DNA from 3 places in the Paenibacillus anseongensis genome. Region 1 is predicted to be linked to each of the others. Evidence: riboswitches for the same ligand, from Rfam matches in the RefSeq annotation. Region 1 holds a riboswitch; each other region holds the start of a gene.
What was found. A riboswitch is a leader RNA that binds a small molecule or an ion and turns the genes downstream of it on or off. The one in region 1 is predicted to bind ZMP and ZTP.

Region 1 (5,861 bases):
AAGTACGATCATCTCTACGGCTTCTGTTACGGCTTATGCCGGGGCGCCGCTGCTTGTCGATTATTCTTCAACCAAAGGTGCGATCGTATCCTTTACAAGATCGTTATCTCTCCAATTAGTGAGTAAAGGAATCCGTGTGAATGCCGTAGCTCCAGGCCCGATCTGGACACCGCTTATCGTATCCAGCTACTCTGCGGAGTATGTGAAAACTTTCGGTATGGAGACACCGATGAAACGAGCTGGGCAGCCTTTTGAGCTTGCACCGACCTACATTTATTTGGCTTCAGACGATTCGTCCTTTGTGACGGGTCAGGTTCTTCATGTGAATGGCGGCATTATGACGGAAACGTAAGGATTGAAATGATAATTGTGAGAACTGCCGCGTAGATCGCGGCTTTTTTATTTCACAAAAAAACATTCGCAGAAGGAAATAGACGAATATGAAGGAATTAATTGTAAAATGATTTTTAAAGTAGGGAGGGTTCACAATGTCTTTATCCAATCATATTTTTAGCAAAGAGACTCCATTGAAAGTGAATATGAATTATCAATTGTACCTTCCGTATGATGATGGAATTAACCGGGAATCCAAATATCCGTTAATCGTGTTTTTACATGGTGTTAAGAAACGTGGTGAAGATATTAGTTTATTAGATAACTATGGACTTACCTGGATAGCAGAAGGGAAAAGCGATTTTCCTTTTATTATCGTTACGCCGCAGTGCCCCACAGACTCAAATTGGGTAGAAGAATTCCATTGCGTGAAGGCTCTGGTTGACGAAATGATCATGAATTACCCTGTAGATGCTGAGAGAGTTTACTTAACTGGATTTAGTATGGGCGGAAACGGAACATGGGATTTTGCTTCAAGAGCTCCTGAACTTTTTTCAGCTGTAGTGCCAATTTCAGGGTGGTTTGAGCCGGGACAGGCTAATTTACTAAAGGATATACCCATTTGGGCATTTCATTGTGTGGACGATGATGTTGTTCGAGTATCCGGGACAGAAGATATGGTTAGATCGATAACAAAGATAGGTGGAAACATCAAAGCTACATACTACTCCGAGCTGGGTCACAGCCATAAAGTCATGGAAGAAACGTATAACAATCAAGAATTATACACTTGGCTTTTGAAACATAAAAGAAATGAACCATTCGGAGGATAGGAGAATGAATGTTTTGGATGTTTATCACATTGTTACTAGGAATAAGATGACTCTTGGGCAAGTGATCTATTTTGATCATGACCAGAAAAACACATTGTACCGTTTCTTTTTTGAAAAAGAACAATTAAATGCCAAAGGCGAAGATTTTATTCAAATTCTCAATGATCATTACACAAATGATGGCTTGAAACTTGATAAAGAAAATGCGGAAGTAGCTGTTAAGTATGTAGGGCAAACAATTAGAGCTATTAGAGAAGCGCTAGTTAAAAATTGAACAAGCTAGAGAATACTGGAAGGGGAATGTGAGCAACGAACTTCCGGAGCTTTTGATTAATGGAAAAATTGAAGTTATTGAAATAATCGATGAGTTCACCGCTTAAGGATTTACAAACAAACAGATTAATTTCCCCTCAAATTGGTTAATAAATTGGGACCACAAAATGAAACCAAATGAAAGGTGGTTCCAAAATGAAGAAGAAAATCGTACTTGAACAAGCCGCTCAAGATTTCGTAGAAGCTACAGTTAATCCACCATTTCTTTTTGATTTAGGACCGAAGAAAGGAAGGGAAGCCGTTGACGAAGTTCAAGACGGCCCCATAGCAAAGCCGCCTGTTGACGTCGAGAATGTAACCATTCCGGGAGGGCCCAAAGGGGACATCTCTCTAACCATTTTTCGTCCACAAAACATTTCGGATTCTCTACCTGTGATTCTCTACACCCACGGCGCAGGCTGGGTCTTCGGAAATGTCCATACGCACGACCGATTAATTCGAGAATTAGCGGTAGGGTCTCAATCCGCGGTTGTTTTTACAAACTATAGCCTGTCGCCGGAAGCCAGATACCCTGTTGCGATTGAGGAAGTTTTTACCGCGCTCGAATGGGTTGCCGAGCATGGCAAAGAAAAGGGATTGCAATCAGACCATATTACAGTTGCAGGGGATAGTGTCGGTGGTAACATGAGTGCTGCCATTACTTTAATGGCCAAGGAGCGCGGCGGCCCTCGGATCCGCAAGCAGGTACTCTTTTATCCAGTCACTGATGCATCGTTTGAGACGGAATCTTATGAAGATTTTTCAACAGGATATTTCCTTCGCCAGGATGCTATGAAATGGTTCTGGGACCAGTATACAACTGATCCAGGAGAAAGAGCGGAAATTACCGCCTCACCATTAAGAGCTTCCATAGAACAACTGAAAGGACTTCCGGAAGCACTTGTGATTACGGCTGAAGCAGATGTACTAAGGGATGAAGGAGAAGCCTATGCGAATAAACTGAGAGAAGCCGGGGTTCGGGTAACAGCTGTACGTTTCCAAGGCACAATCCATGATTTCGTTATGCTCAACGACTTAGCGGACACAACTGCAGCTAGAGGGGCTATTCTGCTTGCAAATGCATGGATTCGTGAAAGGGAGAGGACCGCATGATAATCGGACGTTCTGGAAATCTGAATACCTATAAATGGATCAGGGGACTATAAAAGCTAAACGATGCAATGTTATGGGGTATTCGAATGATTTTCATTGCTATGGCTGTTATATCTGTCCTTTCGGCATGGCGTTGGGGAGACTGGAGAAATTGGCAAAAATATCATGCAACAATGTTATATTTCTTGCTTGGAGACGTATTTTATGTTCTGCTGACAAAAGATTACCCGCTATGGCAGCACCAACCCAAGCCGCCAATTGATAGTACCATAGGGACTGAAATATGTTGTTTGGTTGCATTTGCAGCTACAACGCTGATATTTCTTGGTTTATACCCCAAAGGAATTGCGAAGGCAGCATTATGGATAGGATTATGGGTCGTCATTTATTCCCTCATTGAGGTCATCTACATGTTTACAGGAGCGATCAAACATTTTCATGGCTGGACCATGCTGTATTCCGTCGTGTTCAATATCATCACGTTCCCAATGCTTCGTTTACATTTTAGTCGGCCAATACTTACGTATGCGATTTCCATACTATTCGCTATTGGATTATTAGTCATATTCAAAGTTCCAATTCAATGATTGGTTAGGCTGAAAATTATCTTCTTCATCATCTAGACGCCTTCATTTTTCCTTTGTATAATAAAGGGAAATTATGGTATGCGTAACTGGCGAAACGTAGAGGACTACGGGGGAGCGCATATGGCATATAGCCGATCGCCTGGGCAGAGCGTTTGATCCATTGGGTCAAGTGCTCTTTTTATTTCTGAGGAGATGATGTCGATGAAGAGGACAAGGCATGTCGGAGTTGTGCTGTACGATAAGGTGGATACGTTGGATTTTACTGGTCCACATGATGTATTTGGGGTGGCTGGGTACTTGGACAGCCATTTCCAGGTGTTTACAGTAGCCGAAAAGGAAACCCCGTTGACAACCGTTAGCGGCATCACGATCACGCCACAATTTAGTTTTGAAACTTGCCCTGCCATTGATATTCTCATCGTGCCTGGAGGGTGGGGAGCTCGCACAGAAATAAACAATGTACGAATGATCAATTGGTTGCGTGAGGCGGCGAACAACGCTGAAATTGTTCTTTCAATATGTACTGGAGCCTTGCTGCTGGCGAAAGCGGATTTATTGGAGGGGCTTCGCGTGACAACGAATCGGATGGCGTACGACCTTTTACAAGGCATGCTTTCTCCTGGTTCGACGGTTGTGAAGAATGTTCGCTATGTTGATAACGGAAGAATTGTCATGTCCGGCGGTGTAACAGCAGGATTTGATGCGGCGTTACATGTTGTAGCAAGGTTGTCCGGTGAAGCATTGGCGATGGAAACGGCAGCACGGTTGGAGTACCGCTGGCAGGGCAAGCTGGACATTCGCAGAGCAAAACTGGCAGATACAGAGTCGGTGCGAGAGCTTTTGGTACATGCCGCAAGGTGGATTGAGCGGACGCAGGGCTTTATACAGTGGCGCGAGGAGAGGTTTTCACAAGCGTATGTGTTCGATTTGATCCAGCAGGATGAGTTTTTTGTGGCGCACATGGATGGAGTGCCCGTCGGCTGCTTTTCCATTCAATGGAGGGACGAAGAGATCTGGGGAGAGCAGCATCATGAAAATGCTGGCTATGTACATCGATTGGCGGTCTCTCGGGACTATCCAGGCATGGGCATTGGTACGCGGCTGCTCAATTGGGCGGAAAGCTATATCAAAGAACAAGGGAAATCTTGGATACGCCTAGATTGTATGGCTGATAACGCAGCACTCAATAGGTATTATACCCGTGAAGGATTCGCGTTTTGTGGACGCTATAAGGCGCAAGGATGGGCCGCGCACTTGTATGAACGGCAAATCCTTTAGTAAAATAAATCTAGTAAAACATGTAACTTTCCTATTATCTTAGTGGCATTTAACGAAAGCGAGGAGAACGGTCATGTCTTTAATAGAATTCGGTATTGTCGGCAGAGGGTGGAGAGCCGATTTTTATTTGCGGATTGCCAAAGCGCTGCCCAAGCATTTCGCGGTCCGTGCAATGCTAGTCCGTGACGAGGAACGCGGGAAGGAGATTGAGAAGGAGTGGGGTGTGAAAACCTATCGGGATATGGAGTCTTTCGCTTCAAGCGGGTCACTTCAGTTCGCGGTCGTATGCGTTCCATGGGAGGCAGCGCCCGTCTGCACACTGGAACTGGCCGAGCGGGGAATTCCCGTATTGACAGAGACGCCTCCGGCTAAGGATATTCCGGCCATGATCGACTTGTACGAATCGCTGAAAAAGCTGAAAGGACGCGTACAAGTAGCTGAACAATACTTGTATCAGCCGATGCATGCTGCGCGTATTGCTTTTGTGAGATCCGGCAAACTTGGCGACATTTCTCAAGCGCAAGTCTCAGCTGCGCACGGTTATCATGGTATCAGTTTGATACGAAAGCTGCTTGGCATTGATTTCGAGAATGCCGTCATCCGGGGACAGAGATTTACGTCGAGTCTGGTGAAAGGCCCTGGGCGTAATGGACCTCCTGAAAGTGAAGTCATGGCTGATACTGTCCAGGATATCGTTACGCTTTCCTTCGGAAATAAGCTGGCACTGTTTGATTTTACAGGAGATCAGTATTTTTCTTGGGTTCGCAAAAATCGTATACTCGTTCGTGGAAACCGGGGAGAACTAACAGACGAAACGTTCCGGTATTTACAGGATTTCAAAACACCGATATACGGTGATCTTCGAAGAATGGATACTGGCCATAACGGGAACCTTGAAGGCTATTATCACCGAGGCATTATAGCTAATGATGAATGGGTATATGAAAATCCATTTGTTCCCAGTCGATTATCTGACGATGAGATTGCTATCGCTACGAGTTTAAGTAAGATGGCGGACTATCTACAAGGTGGGTCGGAGTGCTATGGGTTGGAAGAGGCCATGCAGGATCATTATTTGTCTATTATGATGCAGGCGGCCATCGAGTCGGGAGAAGAGTTAACGACAACAACTCAGCCTTGGGCGCAAGGCGCTGTAAATGTTTCCTCCTAAATGAACGGGTATTAGGAAGTAAGAACAGGCATATTTGAACGAGCTATCCGTATATCTTTGTTTTATACAAGTTGGCTGCTGCCAGCACAAGACAGGACGTCAGAGGAGCGAGACGCTATGACTGATTATACGGAACGGAACCGCGAACACTGGAATACCCGTACAGCTGTCAATGCCGCAAGATACGATATCGCCGGGTTTAAGGCAGGCAAGATTACCTTGACCCCAATCGAA
Region 2 (5,861 bases), on a different contig from region 1:
CACCGTTATAAAGAGGTGCTGAGCGACCGCAGATTCCTCATTTATCTAATCTCGAGTGTGCTCATCGTATCCGTAGAAATGAATTTAAACGGGTATATCGGCATCCGGCTCGCTCAAGATATTCATCACACGCCTTGGTTTCCCGGTATGTCCGCCACCATCGACGGTCTGCCTCTCGTTGGCGTTCTACGCACAGAGAATACACTCGCCGTCGTGCTGCTCTCCCTCTTTGTTGGGCGGCTGCTCAAGGGAAACTCCGACACCAGGATGATGCTGTTCGCCATGTTTCTGAACGTAGCCGGCTATACATATCTCGTATTCGGTAGTCAACCGATCATGCTCATGCTGCTAATGCTTGTTGCCACCATAGGTGAGCTGACCTATGTGCCTATAAAACAAGCGCTGCTTGTACAGCTTGTTCCCGATCACGCCCGCAGCTCCTATATGGCGCTCAGCAGCATGACGAACCGCGTTGCCATTATGCTTAGCGGACTAAACATGATCATCGGCGGTTTTCTGCCATCCGGGGCCATGGCGCTGTTTATTCTGCTAACCGGCGTCGCGGGCATTGGCTTGATGGCGACCATTCTGCCGAGCCTGAAGGAAGCAGAGCAGAAGGTACATCATGCGGCAGTATAAAAAAAGGGCTGTACCAAGAGGTCTTAGACGACCTTCTGGTACAGCCCTTTCTATTTTGATTAGTAAGTTAAACCTGCGTACAACGGATATTGCGCCGTCAAATCTTTCACCATGCCGCGAGCTTTCTCAAGAACAGCCTCATCTTTCGGGCTTTTCAATGTAATTGCAATCACTTTCGCGATTGTTTGCATCGCTTCTACGCCCATGCCGCGGGATGTTACAGCCGGTGTGCCCAAACGGATACCGCTTGTGATGAACGGGCTTGTTGGGTCGAAAGGAATCGCGTTTTTGTTCGCTGTGATACCAATCTCGTCAAGTACGTGCTCAGCATCTTTACCTGTGATGTTCAGGTTGCGCAGATCAACCAGCATCAAGTGGTTATCCGTACCGCCGGAAACAAGGTTAATGCCTTCAGCTGTCAATGCAGTCGCCAATGCTTGCGCGTTGTCGATGACGTTTTGACCGTAAGTTTTGAATTCCGGTTGCAGAGCTTCACCGAAGGAAACGGCTTTTGCAGCAATCGTATGCATCAAAGGACCGCCTTGGGAACCAGGGAATACAGCTTTATCAATCGCAGCTGCCCAAGCTTTGCGCGTAAGAATCATACCGCCGCGAGGACCGCGAAGCGTTTTGTGCGTTGTAGTTGTAACGAAATGTGCATGCGGCACTGGGTTCGGGTGCAAGCCAGCAGCAACTAGACCGGCAATATGCGCCATGTCAACGAAGAACAATGCGCCTACATCGTTAGCGATGGATGCTAGTGCTTCGAAATCAATCGTGCGCGGGTAAGCACTTGCGCCAGCAACTAACATGCGAGGCTTATGTTTGAAAGCCGCTTTACGAACATCGTCGTAGTCGATGCGGAAATCTTTTTCACTTACACCGTAAGCCACGAAGTTGTAAAGAATACCGGAAGCATTAACAGGGCTGCCATGTGTTAAGTGACCGCCGTGTGCCAGGTTCATACCCAGAACAGTGTCGCCAGGGTTAAGAGCTGCCAAGTATACAGCCATATTCGCTTGTGCACCAGAGTGCGGTTGAACGTTCGCATGTTCAGCTCCGAAAAGCTCTTTCGCGCGGTCGCGAGCGATATCTTCTACGATATCTACGTATTCGCAGCCGCCGTAGTATCTTTTGCCTGGGTAACCTTCTGCGTATTTGTTAGTCAGTACTGTACCCATCGCTTCAAGCACAGCTTGGCTAACGATGTTTTCAGAAGCGATAAGCTCAATTTTGTCGCGTTGACGACCAAGTTCTAGGTTCATAGCTTCTACGATTTTTGGATCTTGTTTACTTAGAAAGTTTGTCATATGGAATTCCTCCTAAAAGATAATTTATATCTATAAGTTAACCTAGCAATCCGCATCTGGCGCGGCTTGCTGATAGAGCTGCTCGGCAGCCTCAGGTGTGTAGACAGCTCTTGTTCCGCCAATCAATTTAGGCCGTGTAAAAGCCATGGTCACATAGGCATGACCCATATTCCGCACGGGCGGCCGTGCTGGCACAGCAACCCGCCGCAAATGCATCCCGATCAGCGTACTGCCAATATCGATCCCGGCATGCGCTTGGATCGTCTCGACAACTATGGGCTTTGTGAAGTGGCGGTAGGCGTAGGAGGCCATAGAACCGCCGGCTTTTGGCACGGGAATCACCGACACAGGCTCAAGCTGAGGGGAAATCGCGAAGAGATCTTCCTCGATGACAAGCGCGCGGTTCAAATGTTCGCAGCACTGAAAAGCCAAGTGCAAACCGAACTCGCGGCTAATGCGCTGCGCCGTTTCAAAAATCGGCCGCGCTGCATCCAACGTCCCCGACGTCCCAATCCGATGACCGAGAATCTCACTCGTGCTTGTACCAATGACCAGAATGTGACCTGGCCGTAGATTGCCCACCTTTACCAACTCGCGAAGATTTGCTTCCAAATCTTCTGCAATCGTGTGAAGTATGGAATTTGTCATGGTGGCCACCCTTATGGATGAATCGCGAAGCGATCTTCGATGCTTTGCACCTTGTTAATGCGGTTCTGGTGACGGACACCTTGGGAAAACTCTGTTTCCAGCCAAATTTTCACGATTTCCTCGGCAACACCCGGTCCGATGACACGCTCGCCTAAAGCAAGTACATTCGTATCATTGTGCTCCCGTGTGGCTTTAGCAGAAAATAGATCATGAACCAGCGCGCAACGGATGCCTGGAACCTTATTCGCAGCGATCGACATCCCGATGCCTGTTCCACAGATCAGAATTCCTTTGTCTGCTTCCCCGGAAACCACATCTTCACAAACCTTCAGCGCATAATCCGGATAATCAACGGAATCTGCACAGCTGCATCCATAATCTATGACCTGATGGCCCAAGGATTCAATAAAAGGAATAATAACATCTTTCAAACGATAGCCTGCATGATCCGCACCTAACGCAATTTTCATGGATAGAACGCTCCTTTGCTTGTTCGAATTCGACCCTTCTATTATATCCCAAAGTCCACCAGAAAACGAAAAAAAGAGCGGACACGCTGAAATAGCGCGTTGCTCTTTTGCCCAGGCGACCGGCCGTATAGCTCAATGCTCCATTGTGGTTACTCCCACTCGTCGCCAGTTACATTGAGTCTTGCTTGATAAATCCATCTTATCGCATTATGCACGAGGTGTAAAGATGTCTTTCGCAAATCATTTCCCAGACTGCGAATCCTCTTTCCGCTCGCGCAGCTTTTTAACCAATTTATCTAAACTCCCGCTGATTTCATTCGCTGTTTGCCGGTAAACCTCTATAGGGCCTCCGAACGGGTCAGAAATATCGTAATCCGGAATGGCATCTTCCAACAGATAAATCCGATTTCGTTCTTCAACGGTTACTGTTTGTGAAAGAGCCTGCTTAAGCTGAAGCTCCGTGACCAACTTCTCTCTCTCCTCAATCGCTTGAAGGATACGCTGATCGTCCTCTACATATTCTTTGAGTGTAAAAATCTTATCAATGGCGCCCGGATACCGCTGAATAACTGAACGTTTATGCCCCATCGTCATTGTCAAAATGAGATCAGCCCACTTCACCTCAGACTCCTGAATCGCTAGTGAACGAATGGGCTCTTTGAACCCTGCCTCCTGCAGCAGTGTCGCACTATTTCGGGAGATCGAAGCGCCCGTCATCGCGGATACGCCAGCTGAACGAACTTCTGCCGCAAGTCCTTCTTGGTGCACCCTGATACGCAGCAAACCTTCGGCTAATGGACTGCGGCACGTATTTCCTGTACAGACAAATAGAATTCGCAACATGAGACCCTCCTCAGAGTTTTGCATAGCAAAACTTTCTTCGTAAGCGTAGGCTGAGTTTTGTGGTAACAAAACTTTCTTCGTAAACATAGGCAGAGCCTGCTCCGCCTCTATTGTATCATAGCAAAAACTTGATCCCAAACGCGAGCAGAATTAGCCCGCCAAACGCTTCGCCATATTCGCCAACCCAGCCGTTCACCCGTCTGCCAACCAATAAACCAGCTACAGAGAGTAGCGCTCCGAACAAACCAAATACAAGCACGGTTAACAGGATATCCGTCGCAAACATGCCTAAGGATACACCTACTGAGAACGAATCTATACTTACACTAAGCGCAAAAATCGTAAGCCCCCATAAAGATCTATGATCAAAAGAGGTTGCTTCCTCTCCACGGATCGAACTATACACCATATGGGAGCCCAAAAGAATGAGCAAACATCCGCCGGCGGCAGTAGCCACATTGCCAAGCAGAAGCGAGACATATTGTCCCATAAATATGCCCATTAACGGCATTATGATATGAAAAATACCGATCACCATGCTTATTTTAAAAATATCCAATAAGCGAATCCCCTTCATGCCGATACCGATCCCTAAGGAAAAAGCATCCAAACCCAAAGCTATCGCCATGATGAAGATAGTGATGAGCTGCCCAAATTCAACACCAGTTACGAGCATAAGTGCTGTCCCCCTTGTCCGCTTTCTTAACCAAGATATGCGGACAAACTGGGAATCATGCTAGCTAAACACGTACAAGCCGGTGACCGGCTGCCTTGCGCAGGCGGTTCATAATGGCCTGACCAATCCCCGTTTCCGGGCAGCCTTCTGCAGCAATATATTCAATCCCTTGCTGATCAAATCGCCTTAATGCAGCGTAAAGCTCCTGAGCAATCTTCTCTGGTTCTGCTAACGAGCCGCAGGCAATGACCAAATCAGCTTCAAACAGAAAAACCCTTTCCTCAAAAGTAAGAATTCCCGTTGATTCCCCTCGTTCTTTAGCGGCTTGAATGTCACGCTGAATCCAAGCGGCCACTGCTTCAGCATTGTCTCCGTATACAATATGCATGTATCCCTTCGGCGCATAATGTGTGTACTTCATCCCCGGAGCACGAGGCGTTTCTGAAACCTGCACATCTTCCCGCTCAGGCTCATGAATTCGAATAGCCGGCAGGGCGGACTGCAGCTGCTCTGCCGTAACGCCGCCTGGACGCAAAATATACAGCTCACCATCAACAAGCTGAATCACCGTCGACTCAACACCGACCCCCGTGCCGCCGCCATCCACAATACCACCGATTCGACCGTCCAGATCTTCTTCAACATGTGACGCCAGCGTTGGACTCGGTCGGCCAGAACTGTTGGCGCTTGGGGCTGCGATAGGAAGTGCTGCTTTCCGGAGCAGCTCCAGAGCAACAGGATGATCAGGTATACGAATGCCTACCGTCTTAAGACCGGCAGTCACCAACGGCGAAATGCCGCCTGTTTTCACAGGCAGCACGATGGTAAGAGGCCCAGGCCAGAAAGCTTCCATAAGCCTACGATGATCAGGCGTGACACTATCAGGTTCAATGAGAGCTGAGAGCTGCCCCGCATCCGCTATGTGGACGATCAATGGATTATCCGACGGCCGTCCTTTTGCTGAGAAAATACGCTCTACCGCAGAGGTATTCGTAGCATCAGCACCAAGCCCGTATACCGTTTCTGTAGGGAAAGCTACGGTATCCCCGTCCCGCAAAAGCGCTGCGGCATCTGATAATTCTTCCCCCCTGCTACCTACCGTATCCGGGTCTACTTTCCAGTACTTTGTCACGATCTATCATCCTTACTTCCAAAATGAATTCAAGTTAACTAAACCATGATACGATTTTTTTAGTCATTTCCCAGATGAAAAACTTCACTTTAGGCTGCGAGTCTTCAGTCGCATCAGCAAGGACAGGCTGCGCTTGCGCTTCC
Region 3 (5,861 bases), on a different contig from region 1:
AAGCGAATCCAGGAGGGATTCGCTTGCCTGACGGCCGATCGCGCGGATTTAACGAGGGCGATTGCTTCTTTTGCGGCGCTTGCCAGTGAGGTGCAGGCGATTGCTGGGTAGCGGAGCGGCTAGGCCCGGCGAAACCAACCGAGCAACTTCGAGGATGAGGCAGATTACTATCGCTTAGCGCCGATTCCTCCTGCTAGTTGCTGCGATTGTTCCACTTTTTTCCTAAGTAGCTGGATTTATTGGCGTTAATTATGCCAAGTATAACCAATTCTCGTCTCCTATCTATGATTTAGCTGGAGCTTCTACCGTTATTTCGTTCCCTGCTACTGAGCAGGGAAGATTAACGGTAGTTTTTCCATCTACGATAGCTTGGGGCGGCTTAGTGGATCGTCCGTTCGAAGCAATGGCAGCATTTTCGGTCAAAGTGAAGAGGCTTCCCACCATACTGACTGCTTGCATCACATAGCAGAACCTGAGGGCGCTAATTCTGCCTTATTGGTCCATTTCAAAGTTGTGGGGAATTACTCCTTGGTGCCACACTGCACTATATTGCAGTTTGTACAACCAAATGGGGGTCTATCTGGCTTTTTACTCGTCTATGTTGTAGTTTATACAACCATTTCGCATGAAATGGGCACTTTATTGTCATTTCGGGGTCAAATGATTGTATTCTGTGCAATGAAGATGAGATTGCAGCGTAAAAAGCGTCTGTATGTTGTAAAAAATACAACGGGGAGTTGGCTTTAATTGCATGACGGCCGATCGCGCGGATTTAACGCGGGCGATTGCTTCTTTTGCGGCGCTTGCCGGTGAGGTACAGGCGATTGCTAAGCTTTAACGCCGATTCCACCTGCTATGTGCTGCTATTGTTCCACGTTTTTTCACAGTAGCTGGATTTATTGGCGTTAATTATGCCAAGTATAACCAATTCTCATCTCCTATCGATGATTTAACTGGAGCTTCTACCGTTATTTCGTTCCCTGCTACTGAGCAGGGAAGATTAACGGTAGTTTTTCCATCTACGATAGCTTGCGGGCGGCTTAGTGGATTGTCCGCTCGAAGCAATGGCCGCATTTTCGGTCAAAGTGAAGAGGCTGCCCATCTTACTGACTGTTTGCATCACATAGCGGAATCTGAGGGCGCTATTTCTGCCTTATCGGTCCATTTCAAAGTTGTGGGGAATTACTCCTTGGTGCCACACTGCACTATATTGCAGTTTGTACAACCAAATGGGGGTCTATCTGGCTTTTTACTCGTCTATGTTGTAGTTTATACAACCATTTCGCATGAAATGGGCACTTTTTTGTCATTTCGGGTTCAAATGATTGTATTTTGTGCAATGAAGATGAGATTGCAGCGAAAAAAAATCTGTATGTTGTAAAAAATACAACGGGGAGTTGGCTTTAATTGCATGACAGCCGATCGCGCGGATTTAACGAGAGCGATTGCTTCTTTTGCGGCGCTTGTCGGTGAGGTACAGGCGATTGCTAAGCTTTAACGCCGATTCCTCCTGCTATTTGCTGCGATTGTTCCACTTTTTCCTAAGTAGCTGGATTTATTGGCGTTAATTATGCCAAGTATAGCCAATTGTCATCTCCTACCGATGATTTAGCTGGAACTTCTACCGTTATTTCGTTCCCTGCTACTGAGCAGGGAAGATTAACGGTAGTTTTTCATCTACCGTAGTTTGGGGCGGCTTAGTGGATTGTCGTTGCACAGCATATATCTCATAGCGGAACCTGAGGGCGCTATTTCTGCCCTATCGGTCCATTTCAAAGTTGTGGGGAACTATAGGGCTTTATTTCAACGTTTTTGGCTGACTTTCAGCCTAATCCGTTGAAATAAGGGACCGTAGTTCCCCTTCGTGCGTAAAATGGCTCATTTCGCAGAAATAGCGCCCCTTAGTTCCCCTAGACCGAGTCTCAACCTCGGCCTCGAGCCCTGGTCCCGGGACCGGCCCCGATAGCTCCGCCTTACCCAACGGTTGGCAATGACGGCCGGCAGCCGCTCCAGTTCCTAAGTGCAGAGGCTGCCCACCATACTCGCTCTTTGCATCTCATAGCGGAACCTGAGGGCACTATTTCTGCCCTATCGGTCCATTTCAAAGTTGTGGGGAACTACAGGGCTTTATTTCAATGTTTTTGGCTGACATTCAGCCTAATCCGTTGAAATAAGGGCCCGTAGTTCCCCTCCCATGCGTAAAAGGGCTCATTTCGCAGAAATAGCGCCCTGTAGTTCCATAAGGCCGAGCCTCAACCTCGGCTTCAGGCCCTGGTCCCGGGGAGGCCCCGCCAGCCGCTCCAGTATAATTTGTCTTTGACAGGTGAGGCGGAGTTGGCTGATCTGGTGAGTAGTGTGATGGGACGGTGCGAAGAGTCTTAACATCAAGCTTGCCGGTGTTTAGTCGGTTAGGTTTCGATGTTTAGTCGGTTAGGTTTCGATGTTTAGTCGGTTAGGTTTTCGGTGTTTAATCCGTTAGGTTTTCACTTAAAATTTCCTTTACAAAAAAGGTTTTGACCTTAGGCGAATTCATGTAAAATATAACTTAGAAATAGAGAGTAATGAGAAGGAGAGATTCACGATGGCTGTGTTGGATATTAAGGTTGATGATTTAACGGGTCCTGAGGTAAGGGGATTAATTCTGGAGCATCTGAAAGGAATGTCAGAGCTTTCACCACCGGAAAGCATGCATGCCCTGAATATTGATGGGCTCAAAAAACCGGAAGTTACGTTCTGGAGTGCCTGGGACCAAGGGCAATTAGCAGGCTGCGGCGCAATGAAAGAACTTGAACCCGGACACGGTGAGATAAAATCCATGCGAACTTCTTCTGCACATCTTAGAAAAGGGGTTGCGAAACAGCTTCTTGAGCACATCATCGGGGAAGCCAAGCGACGTGGTTATCAGCGTTTAAGTCTGGAAACTGGCTCCTTTGAAGCCTTCGAGCCGGCAAGAAAACTGTATGAAAAATCCGGGTTCGAGTATTGCCAGCCGTTTGCGGATTACACAGAAGACCCGCTTAGTTCATTTATGACTTTGAAATTATAGAAAAAAAGGCTGCTGGACCAACAGGTCTGGACAGCCTTTTTTTTTCGCCGCTTCAAGGGGTTTTCGAATAAACCAAAAATCCGCTTCTTTTTTCCCAACCTGCAGCCGTCCAGAAAGAATGGCCCAAATCATTATTTTCGAGTACAAAAATGTGACATTTCTCAATGCCTATTTCTCTTAACTGCGCAAGACTCGCTTCTACAAGACGATGACCGATCCTTTGTTTGCGATATTCTGGATTCACAGCTAGATGATAGATAAATCCTCTTCTGCCATCGTGCCCAGCCAAAATAGTTCCAACCACCTGATTGTCCGCTTCGCATACGAAACAAAATCCTTGATTTCGCTGCAGATAGCTTGCGATATTAGGTTTTGAATCCGCCTCACTTAAGACAAGACCCTCAATTTGACTCCAGAGTATAAAGGCCTGATCATAATCCTCAATGGTCATTTCCCGAATAATGGACATCAATTAATTCTCCTTTGACACAAGGTTTAACTCCATTTGATTATCCTATTCTTGCAGGCAAATTGGAAGAGAGCATTGAAAACTATCGCTATAGTTGTTATTATATTTTCATACAAGTAACTGTGTGTGACTGGCGGAACATGGGGAACCATGAGGGAGCACATAGATAATCAGCCGTACGCCTGGGCAGAGGTAAGGGGAGATCCCCTTACCTTTTTGCGTTTCAAATTTACTCAAAAGGGATGATTGAAATGTCAGCAGAAACATTAATCTTGGATGGTAACCGGGTCGCAGACGCCATGAAGGCATCACTGAGCAACAGAATCAAAAACTTGTCCGATCAAGGCATCGTTCCTTGTCTAGCGACCGTGTTGGTCGGCGACGATCCTGCTTCAGCGACTTACGTACGGATGAAAGGAAACGCGTGCAAGCGACTGGGGATTCAATCTATTCGTGTTGTTCTTCCTGAACACACGACTACAGAGGAGTTAATTGCAGCAATTAACAAGCTTAATGATGACAACAGCGTGCATGGGATCTTGTTGCAGCACCCGGTCCCGAAGCATATTGATGAAAGGGCAGCTTTTGAGGCGATTCATATCGATAAAGATGTCGATGGCGTCACGACGTTGGGATTTGCTCAAAATGCTTTTGGATTTGCCGAGTTCCCATCCTGTACGCCGGCGGCGATTATGGCTATTTTAGACTATTATGAAATTCCGGTCGAAGGCAAACATGCTGTTGTCATTGGAAGAAGTCCAATTCTCGGCAAGCCTGTCTCTATGATGCTGCTAAATAAGAACGCAACCGTTACGACCTGCCACTCGAAAACAGCGAATTTGGCCGATATCGTTCGTCTGGGAGATATTGTTGTAGCTGCTGTGGGTAAACCTCGATTTGTTCAAGGCGATTGGCTAAAACCAGGCGCAATTGTCTTAGATGCAGGTTACAATCCTGGAAACATAGGCGATGTTGATTATGACGCTTGTTGGGAGGTGGCTTCGGCCATTACACCCGTTCCTGCCGGGGTTGGTCCAGTGACCATTGCAACCTTGCTCAAACATACGGTCGATGCGGCTGAAAACATAGCAAACAAGCGATAAGTGTAGAGCACCTGTGCCTGCAACGTTTTGTAAACATCATATTTTCACCGACAACTGGTCATACTAGGGGATCTAGAGTAAAGAGGTGAACATCATGTTATTTAACATTATTGCAGGCTTTCTCATCCCCTGGGTGTTTGGCATTTATCTGTACAGGAAGTCCCGAATTATTGTGTTTCTAATCTTTCCAATAACGGTCACGATATCTAGCTTAATCAATGATACAGGGTATCATTTGGATTTTTGGGATTTTACCCCATTGATTGAGAATGATGAGACACTTTCAGCACTGCCGCTTGATATTGGGCTTTATCCCATTATGGCCGGCTATATGATTTATTGGATTCGAAAAAATAATCAGCATGCGCTTTTGAAAATAGGCTGTTTTTGCTTGGCTACGACTGCGCTGGAATATTTGGCGTTTATTTTTGGGAAAGTAGAATACAGCAATCATTGGAATATAGGTTGGACCTTTGTATCCTATATACTTGCTTATAGCCTAGTCTATTTGTATTACAGGCTTTTGGTAAGGTACGGTTATTGGAAATGAAAAACGCTTAATTTGCTCTTCTGGCCAGTGGTCATAGGGAGTTGTTAGGCGTTTTTTTGCTGTTCTTCCTTGAGGAATAATTTGGATCAACCTGCTAAAAATATTTCTGAACGATTTGAAAAGGGGGCAACCAATGAAAATTAAAATGTTGTTCATTAGCCTGGTGTTTTCAGTTTTATGCGCAAATGTCGGATTTGCTGAACCAAGGCAATCTATACAAGCTGCGTTCGTACGCGGCGGCGATCTATGGGTCAAAAAAGACGATAAAGAGCTGCAAGTTACGCTACATCAAAAGGTAAGCGAGCCCAAATGGTCGGCAGACGGGAAGTTCATTGCCTACTCACTTGCTCTTGGCGAACAGCAGCATGAGATATGGGTGTACAGCTTGGAGGCGAAAAAACATAATCGCGTCTATCCAGGCGGCGACAATTTCCAGTGGTCTCCCAATAGGAATGATCTTGCTTTTAAAATAGATGGCGTTCTGAATACTGCAAAGATTGGCCGCGATAAAGTGGACCCCTTTAAGAATGTAACTCTGGGTGTGGATAACTACTCATGGGTACCTGATGGTAGTGGATTTCTGGTATCTTCACCTGCTCAGCTACGGCCATCCGGTTGGACGAATGTGGAATTGTATATGGTTCCGGCCGACGCCAAAATGGACCCCAATAAGAGTAAGCATTTTTATACGCT

Region 2: linked by a shared signal. The riboswitch ahead of rpiB (ribose 5-phosphate isomerase B) and the one ahead of GON05_RS18670 (GNAT family N-acetyltransferase) in region 1 are both predicted to bind ZMP and ZTP.
Region 3: linked by a shared signal. The riboswitch ahead of GON05_RS34425 (bifunctional 5,10-methylenetetrahydrofolate dehydrogenase/5,10-methenyltetrahydrofolate cyclohydrolase) and the one ahead of GON05_RS18670 (GNAT family N-acetyltransferase) in region 1 are both predicted to bind ZMP and ZTP.

Annotation. Positions count from the first base shown of each region.
Region 1 covers NZ_WSEM01000016.1:515,798-521,658, reverse strand. Annotated here, with positions in the region: gene GON05_RS18695 (SDR family oxidoreductase) at 1-352, shown strand, start outside; gene GON05_RS18690 (carboxylesterase family protein) at 489-1,166, shown strand; partial or broken gene GON05_RS18685 (DUF2441 domain-containing protein) at 1,147-1,546, shown strand; gene GON05_RS18680 (alpha/beta hydrolase) at 1,635-2,591, shown strand; gene GON05_RS18675 (CBO0543 family protein) at 2,693-3,178, shown strand; ZMP/ZTP riboswitch at 3,251-3,330, shown strand; gene GON05_RS18670 (GNAT family N-acetyltransferase) at 3,380-4,456, shown strand; gene GON05_RS18665 (Gfo/Idh/MocA family protein) at 4,530-5,627, shown strand; gene GON05_RS18660 (class I SAM-dependent methyltransferase) at 5,685-5,861, shown strand, end outside.
Region 2 covers NZ_WSEM01000007.1:158,546-164,406, forward strand. Annotated here, with positions in the region: gene GON05_RS07770 (MFS transporter) at 1-639, shown strand, start outside; gene GON05_RS07775 (serine hydroxymethyltransferase) at 699-1,949, opposite strand; gene GON05_RS07780 (TIGR01440 family protein) at 1,992-2,597, opposite strand; gene rpiB (ribose 5-phosphate isomerase B) at 2,609-3,067, opposite strand; ZMP/ZTP riboswitch at 3,170-3,250, opposite strand; gene GON05_RS07790 (low molecular weight protein arginine phosphatase) at 3,308-3,910, opposite strand; gene GON05_RS07795 (manganese efflux pump MntP) at 4,026-4,586, opposite strand; gene GON05_RS07800 (L-threonylcarbamoyladenylate synthase) at 4,651-5,718, opposite strand; gene spoIIR (stage II sporulation protein R) at 5,753-5,861, opposite strand, start outside.
Region 3 covers NZ_WSEM01000037.1:22,944-28,804, reverse strand. Annotated here, with positions in the region: gene GON05_RS34440 (nucleotidyltransferase domain-containing protein) at 1-111, shown strand, start outside; gene GON05_RS38935 (hypothetical protein) at 910-1,074, opposite strand; gene GON05_RS34435 (GNAT family N-acetyltransferase) at 2,591-3,046, shown strand; gene GON05_RS34430 (GNAT family N-acetyltransferase) at 3,099-3,515, opposite strand; ZMP/ZTP riboswitch at 3,632-3,710, shown strand; gene GON05_RS34425 (bifunctional 5,10-methylenetetrahydrofolate dehydrogenase/5,10-methenyltetrahydrofolate cyclohydrolase) at 3,767-4,618, shown strand; gene GON05_RS34420 (CBO0543 family protein) at 4,713-5,168, shown strand; gene GON05_RS34415 (TolB family protein) at 5,302-5,861, shown strand, end outside.